Regions from separate parts of the Streptomyces sp. NPDC086766 genome, predicted to be linked through region 2. Evidence: riboswitches for the same ligand, from Rfam matches in the RefSeq annotation. Region 2 holds a riboswitch; the other holds the start of a gene.

The links. A riboswitch is a leader RNA that binds a small molecule or an ion and turns the genes downstream of it on or off. The one in region 2 is predicted to bind cyclic di-AMP.
Region 1: linked by a shared signal. The riboswitch ahead of ACIPM1_RS32085 (M23 family metallopeptidase) and the one ahead of ACIPM1_RS23510 (transglycosylase family protein) in region 2 are both predicted to bind cyclic di-AMP.

Annotation. Positions count from the first base shown of each region.
Region 1 covers NZ_JBIVBI010000031.1:8,115-12,033, forward strand. Annotated here, with positions in the region: gene ACIPM1_RS32065 (amino acid permease) at 1-351, shown strand, start outside; tRNA gene ACIPM1_RS32070 (tRNA-Lys) at 563-635, shown strand; gene ACIPM1_RS32075 (dihydrofolate reductase family protein) at 744-1,874, shown strand; tRNA gene ACIPM1_RS32080 (tRNA-Met) at 1,974-2,047, shown strand; cyclic di-AMP (ydaO/yuaA leader) riboswitch at 2,373-2,530, shown strand; gene ACIPM1_RS32085 (M23 family metallopeptidase) at 2,542-3,573, shown strand; gene ACIPM1_RS32090 (aldo/keto reductase) at 3,656-3,919, shown strand, end outside.
Region 2 covers NZ_JBIVBI010000013.1:88,831-92,749, forward strand. Annotated here, with positions in the region: gene eno (phosphopyruvate hydratase) at 1-844, opposite strand, end outside; gene ACIPM1_RS23510 (transglycosylase family protein) at 1,164-1,826, opposite strand; cyclic di-AMP (ydaO/yuaA leader) riboswitch at 1,830-1,996, opposite strand; gene ACIPM1_RS23515 (transglycosylase family protein) at 2,179-3,225, opposite strand; gene ACIPM1_RS23520 (cytochrome P450) at 3,419-3,919, opposite strand, start outside.

The DNA of each region.
Region 1 (3,919 bases), on a different contig from region 2:
ATCGCGGTGATCGGCCTCTACATCGCCTACGTCGTGCCGACCCTGCTGCGGGTGCGCAAGGGCGCGGCCTTCGAGCGCGGGCCCTGGCACCTGGGCCGCTGGTCGCAGGTGATCGGGGTGGTGTCGGTGACCTGGGTCGGCGTGATCACCGTCCTGTTCATGCTGCCGCAGGTCTCCCCGGTGACCTGGGAGACGTTCAACTACGCGCCGGTCGCCGTCCTGGTGGTCCTCGGCTTCGCCGCGACCTGGTGGCTCGCCTCCGCGCGCCACTGGTTCCTCAACCCCACCCACGAGCGCACCCTCGCCCGCGAGGCCGCACGCACCGGCGCCCCCGAACCGGCCGACCCCTGAGCCGAGCCCACCCGCCCGCCGCCCGCACGGCACACGCCGGACCGGCCCCCGACACCCGCACGGCACACGCCGGACCGGCCCCCGACACCCGCACGGCACTCTCCCGACCGGCCATCCGGACACCCTGACGGCACACTTCCGGCCCGGCACCCCCGATACCCGATCGGACAGGCGGCCTGCTCCGGCTATGCTCGGGTAGGCAACATCGCCTGGGCCCTTAGCTCAATTGGCAGAGCAGTGGACTTTTAATCCATTGGTTGTGGGTTCGAGTCCCACAGGGCCTACGAGAGAGGCCCCGCCCCGGAGGACTCCGTGGCGGGGCCTCAGGCGTTTCCGCGGCAACTTCCCCGGCGGCTCACGCAGTTCCGTTCCCGCAGAGAGAGCGCGCGCCGATGCCCCGTCCGTACGTCCTGCTGTCCGCCGCCGTCTCCCTCGACGGCTACCTGGACGACACCGGCCCCGAGCGCCTGCTGCTCTCCAGCCCCGCCGACTTCGACCGGGTGGACGAGGTGCGGGCCTCCGTCGACGCGATCCTCGTCGGCGCGGGCACCATCCGCGCCGACAATCCGCGGCTGCTGGTCAACTCGCCCGAGCGGCGGGCCGCACGGGTCGCCGCCGGCAAGCCGGAGTACCCGCTGAAGGTGACGGTCAGCGCGGCCGGCGAGCTGGACCCGGCCGCGCGGTTCTGGCACACGGGCGGCGAGAAGGCCGTCTACACGACCGACCGGGGCGCCGAGCGGCTGCGCGGGGCCGGCCTCGCCGCCGACGTCGTATCGCTGGGCGCCGCACTCGACTGGCGGCGGCTGCTCGAGCACCTGCACGACGTGCGCGGGGTGCGGCGGCTGATGGTCGAAGGCGGCGGGACCGTGCACACCCAGCTGCTCCAGCAGAGCCTCGCGGACGAGCTCCAGCTCGTGCTCGCCCCGCTCCTCGTGGGCGACCCGCGGGCGCCGCGGCTGTTCGGGCCGGGCGTCTACCAGGGCGGACGGCTGCGGCTCGTGGAGACGCGGGCCATCGAGGACGTCGTCCTCATGCGCTACGAGCCGACGGCTCCCGGCACCGGGACCCTCGCCTCGCCCGCGGACCGGCACTGGCTCCGGCTGGCGTGCGACCTGGCGGCGCTCTGCCCGCCCTCGCGGACCGCGTTCAGCGTGGGCGCGGTGGTGGTGGCCGCCGACGGCACCGAACTCGCCAGGGGCCGTTCGCGGGAGGGCGACGACCCCGTCGTCCACGCGGAGGAGGCGGCGCTGGCCAAGGTGGACCCGGCGGACCCCCGGCTGGCCGGCGCCACCGTCTACAGCAGCCTGGAGCCGTGCGCCCGGCGTGCCTCCCGCCCCCGCCCCTGCGCCCGGCTGATCCTCGACGCGGGCGTACGGCGGGTGGTCACCGCCTGGCGTGAACCGGACACGTTCGTCGAGGGCGCCGACGGGTCCGGGATCCTCGCGGCCGGGGGCGCGCGGACCGTACTCGTCCCTGAGCTGGAGGAACGGGCCAAGGCTCCGAACCGGCACCTGACCGGCTGAGCGGGCCCGCGCCGCCGGCCCGGGAGGGGCGCGGGCGGTCGGCCGGATTCCATGCGTGTGCATTCGGCCCCGAGGATGGGGTACAGTTGGTTTCACCGACGCGGGGTGGAGCAGCTCGGTAGCTCGCTGGGCTCATAACCCAGAGGTCGCAGGTTCAAATCCTGTCCCCGCTACTGAAGGCTCAGGGCCGGAATCCGATCAAGGATCCCGGCCCTGAGTGTTTTCCCGTCCCACCGTTTCCTCCGTGATGCGGGCGCCGCTCCGGTCGCCGTCACGCCGAGTGAGCGATCCGTGCCGGAGCGCATAACAAGTGACATACCATCAGAAAAACCGGTGCCGCGGAGGGTGGGTCAACTCGCCCGATTTTCGTCGCGCATGGCCCGAACGTCTGGCCAAAAAGGTTTAATGATCAAGCCGAACGACTTGGAATCAGAGGCTCGCGTCTATTAACGTCCGATAACGCAGCGCGGTCGTCCCAGCCGTCACAAGCGACGGCTCCGTGCGCGCGCGCCGAATCCCGCAAGGGAACCGGGGAACCACCAACTTGGGGTGAATCGGGCGTCAACCACCGTGCTCGCACGTCTGGTTTACGCGCGTAGGAGACCTTCCCGCTCCGAACCCGTCAGCTAACCCGGTAGGCGAGACGGAAGGAAAGGAGCACGCCCGAGTGGCGTCCAACCGCCCCGCCCCCGAAGCCCCGTTCGTTCCCGGTGAGCGCACCGAGACCTTCGGCTACGGCAGTTACCGCACCGACGAGGGCCCCTGGGAGGAGTGGAATCCCACCGAGGAGTCCGTCCGTCCGGTGCGGGGCCGGCACCGCGTCGCCAAGCAGCGCGGCGGCGGGCTCGCCCGCAGTTCCACCGTCCTCGGTGTCGGCGTCATAGCCGCCGTCGGCGCGGGTGGCATGGCCAGCGCCCACACCGGCAAGCCGCCGGTGTCCATCTCCATGCCCGACCTGCCCTCCGTGGGCTCCCTCTTCGACGACGCCCCCGCGGCCCCCGAGGGCTCCGCGACCGCGCTCAGCACCCTCGGCACGAGCACCGCCGAGACCACCGAGAGCGCCTCCGACGCGGGCGAGGCGCTGCGCAACCGCATCATGGCGCAGGCCGAGCAGCAGCAGGCCCAGGTCGAGACCAAGGCCCAGGAGGCCGCCGAGGCCGCGGCCGCGAAGCAGGCCCAGGAGGCCGCCGCCAAGGCGCAGCAGGAGGCCGAGGCGAAGGCCGCCGCCGCGAAGAAGAAGGCGGAGGAGGAGGCCAAGCGGAAGGCCGAGGCCGAGCGCCTGGCCGAGCTGGCCAAGCAGTACACGCTGCCGACCTCCTCGTACACGCTCACCGGCACCTTCGGTCAGCCCGGTTCCATGTGGTCCTCCGGCTACCACACCGGCCTCGACTTCGCCGCTCCCACCGGAACCCTGATCAAGGCGATCCACAGCGGCACCATCACCGAGGCGGGCTGGGCCGGCGCCTACGGCTACCGCACCGTCCTCACCCTCGACGACGGCACCGAGCTGTGGTTCTGCCACCAGTCCTCGATCAGCGTCAGCGTCGGCCAGAAGGTGAGCACGGGCGACGTCATCGGCCGCGTGGGCGCCACCGGCAACGTCACCGGGCCGCACCTGCACCTGGAGGTCCACCCCAACGGCCAGGCCACCGCCATCGACCCGATGACGTGGCTGCGCGACAAGGGTCTCACCCCCTGACCCACCGGGTTCCCGCAACCTTTTCCCCACGGAGCCGCCCTGATCGGAATGGGCGGCTCCGGCGCGGTTGTTGATGTCTTCCATGACTTCTCTTCGCAAGCTGGGCTCGTCCGACCTCGAGGTCTTCCCGCTCGCCCTCGGCGGCAACGTCTTCGGCTGGACCGCGGACGAGGAGGCGTCCTTCGCCGTCCTCGACGCGTACACGGCCGCCGGCGGCAACTTCGTCGACACCGCCGACTCCTACTCGGCGTGGGCCGAGGGCAACCGGGGCGGCGAGTCCGAGACGATCATCGGCGACTGGCTGAGGGCACGCGGCAACCGCGCCGACGTCGTCATCGCCACCAAG
Region 2 (3,919 bases):
TGGAGACCAGCGGGTACGCGGCGACGAGCTCGGCGTAGTAGTCGGTCATCTCGGCGGCCGTGCGGGTCTTGCCCTCGAAGAGGTAGGAGCCGTCCTTGTAGAACTCGGACGCGGCGACGTCGAGCGCCAGGGCGATCTGCTCGCCGGGGGTGTAGCCGGCCTCCTTGATCGCCTCGAGGATGAGGTCCAGGGCCTCGCGGTTGGAGCCGAGGTTGGGGGCGAAGCCGCCCTCGTCGCCGAGGCCGGTGGACAGGCCCTTGCTCTTCAGGACCTTCTTCAGGGTGTGGTAGACCTCGGTGCCCCAGCGCAGGGCCTCGGAGAAGGACTCCGCGCCGATCGGGGCGATCATGAACTCCTGGATGTCCACGTTGGAGTCGGCGTGCGAGCCGCCGTTCAGGATGTTCATCATCGGCACCGGCAGCAGGTGCGCGTTCGGGCCGCCCAGGTAGCGGAAGAGCGGGAGGTCGCTCGCCTCGGAGGCGGCGTGGGCGACGGCGAGGGAGACGCCGAGGATGGCGTTGGCGCCGAGGGAGCCCTTGTTGTCGGTGGCGTCCAGGTCGAACATGGCCTGGTCGATCAGGCGCTGCTCGGTGGCGTCGTAGCCGACCAGCTCCGGGCCGATCTGCTCGATGACGGCGAGGACGGCCTTCTCGACACCCTTGCCCTGGTAGCGGCCCGGGTCACCGTCGCGGAGCTCGATGGCCTCGAAGGCACCGGTGGAGGCGCCGGACGGGACGGCGGCACGACCCGTGCTGCCGTCGTCGAGGCCGACCTCGACCTCGACCGTGGGGTTGCCTCGGGAGTCCAGGATTTCCCGGGCTACGACGACGTCGATGGACGGCACGAGCATCTCCTTCGTGGATGTGACGCTGGTTGTGCGGGGCTGGTGTGCCTTGCGACTAGAGCCTAACCGCCACGGGCCGCCGGCCGACCGACCGACCGTCCCGTGGACAGGCTGACCGTACACATTGTTCACGCGCGGAACAAAGGGGCCCGGGGAAACCGGGACCACTTGGAGACACAAAAAAGCCCCGCCCCGGCGCGTACGGGGGACACGCGCCGGGGCGGGGAGCCCGTGAGGGCGGGGAGCGGCCCCTCGCGTGACCCCCAGGGGGCCGGGGTCACGCGCGGGAGGGGCCGGTGGTCCGGCTACCGGGCCGCTGTCACTTCAGGTGCAGCTGCTGGCCCGGGTAGATCAGGTTGGCGTCCTGGACGATGTTCTTGTTCAGCTCGAACAGCTTCTTCCAGCCACCCTGCACCTTGTGCTTCTGGGCGATGGTGCTGAGGGTGTCGCCGGCGACCACCTTGTACTCGCCGTCACCCTTGGCGACCTTCTTGCCGGTCGGGGTGGTGACGGTCTTCTTGGGGGCCGGACGCGTCGCGGAGCGGTTGGCGGCCTGCTTCTCGGTGGAGCGGGTGGTGGTGCTCTTCGTCGAGGTGCCACCGCTGTACGGGGTGCTGGACAGGTTCTTGCCGCAGACCGGCCAGGCGCCCTTGCCCTGGCTCGCGAGGACCTTCTCGGCGACGGCGATCTGCTGCGACTTGCTCGCCAGGTCGGCGCGGGAGGCGTAGGCGGTGCCACCGAACGCGGCCCAGGTGGAGTTGGTGAACTGCAGACCGCCGTAGAAACCGTTGCCCGTGTTGATGGACCAGTTGCCGCCGGACTCGCACTGGGCGACCGCGTCCCACTCGGAGGCGGTGGCGGCGGAGGCCGTGCCGGTCGCCATCAGCGGGGCGGCGACGGCGGCGCCGGTGACACCGGCGAGGGCGATGGCGCGGGTGGCCTTGGACGGACGACGGTGCTTGCCAGTGCTCGAAAACAGCATGGTGGATCCCCTCACCGACGCCTGCGAGGTGAGCTGTCGGGTTCGGGCCGGTTGAGTTGCCCGGCCGTGCCCCTTGCGGCGCACGGCTTCACCCCTAGCCGGTCCGGCTCAATCGCCGGACACGGCACTTACCTTGGGTCCCCCGCTCCTGCCTACGGCGCATGACGCGACGACTGGTCCCGGGCAGCCGCTGGCAGGATTCGGCGTTGCGACAGCCGGGGCTCGTGGTGACGAGCGGACACGACCGTAGACACGCGATCCGGGGAATTTCAAAGGCGATCAGGGCTTCTGAGACCCATCCCACACTTTCACCTAATCGGACATTAGGTGATAAATGCGTCCCGAACTCCCCCTACTTTTGGGTGGTTTCGGTAGGGAGATCAAGGGTCTGACCGGCGAAAATGTGATTCGGGTCGACACCGATCGCATCCTTGTTCGCCGCGTAGAGCGATCGCCATCCGCCGTCGACCGCAAGGGAGTCGGCGATGGACGCGAGCGAGTCCCCGGCGCGGACGGTGTAGGAGTCGTCCACCGTGGCGCGCGCGTCGGCGTCGCCGCGCGAGGCGTGCCGGCCGGAGGAGGTGTCGACCCGGACGTCGGCCGGGCCCTCTGCCGCGCTGCCGCCGCGGTGCCGGCCGCCGCCGATGGAGCCGGTGTCCACCAGCGCGGAAGAACCGCCGATCTGGGCAGAGTTGTCCGGATCGTCCACCTCGGGAGACACCGAGGGGGAGCTGCTGGAGTCATGCGATGCGCCCGCATCGGCGGATGTGTCGGACTTACCCGATTCACCCTTCTTGCCGGACAGCGAGGGCGACGAGGGTGAAGTCGAGGGCGTCTCACTGGACTCGTCGGAGGAACCGGACGAACCGGACTTGCCGTGCGAAGAACCGGACGAACCGGACGAGTGGGAGATGCCCGGCGCCGCATTGGAGAGCCCCGAGTCGGCCGAACCGGGCGAATCGGAGGAGTCCGACGAGCCGGACAAGGCGTCCCCCAGGCCGGTGTCGACGTTCGCCGCGCCGGAGTCCTTGGTGAGACCGGACAGCAGACCGCAGGTGGGCCAGGCGCCGGGACCCCGGTCGGCGAGGATCTTCTCGGCGACGGATATCTGCTGGGACCGGCTGGCCTGGTCCGCGCTCGGCGCGAAGGAGAGACCGCCGTACTTCTCCCAGTCGTCCTGGGTCAACTGCAGGCCGCCGTAGTAGCCGTTGCCGTTGTCGGCGCTCCAGGAGCCGCCGCTCTCGCACTCCGCCACCTTGTCCCACGTGGTGCCGTCGGCCGCGCTCGCGCCGGATGCGCCGAGCAGCGGAAGGGCGATGGCGGATCCGGTCACACCGGCCGCGACGAGGATGGCCGGGGCCTGGCGGGGGCGACGGTGACGGCCGTTGCCGGGGAGCATGCGGAAGCCTTTCGCGTGACAGCGGTGACCGGCGCGGCGGGAAACGCTCTCCGCCACGCTGATGCGTGAACGTAGCGGGTGCCGATCACTTGTCACAAGTTCATGCCGCGCAGATCACGTGAAGATCACATAGTTGAGCGCGCGTCACATTGCCTTCACCGGCTCACCGGCCGGGGGACGACACCTGCCGTACTCAGCCAAGGGGCGTGAACCGGACGGGCAGCGTGCGCAGGCCGCGCATGATGAGACCGCCGCGCCAGCGCAAGTCCGCCGGCTCCGCGTCGAGTCGGAGGTCCGGCAGGCGGGTCAGGAGGGTGGCGAGCGCGGTCTGGCCCTCCAGCCGGGCGAGCGGGGCGCCGAGGCAGTAGTGGATGCCGTGCCCGTAGCCGAGGTGCTGGTTGTCGCGCCGGCCGAGGTCGAGCACGGCCGGGTCGGCGAACCGCGCGGGGTCCCGGTCGGCGGCGGCGAGGACGACGAGGACCGGGTCGCCGGGGGCGATGTCCTGCCCGCCGATGGTGAGCGGCCGGGTGGCGAACCGCCAGGTGGCCAGCTCCACGGGGCCGTCGTAGCGCAGAAGTTCTTCGACCCCGGTCTCCAGCAGGCCGCGTTCCCCGGCCGCCAGCGAGTCCTCCAGCCGGCGGCGCTGCCCGGGGTGGGTGAGCAGGGCGTAGGTGCCGTTGCCGATGAGGTTGAC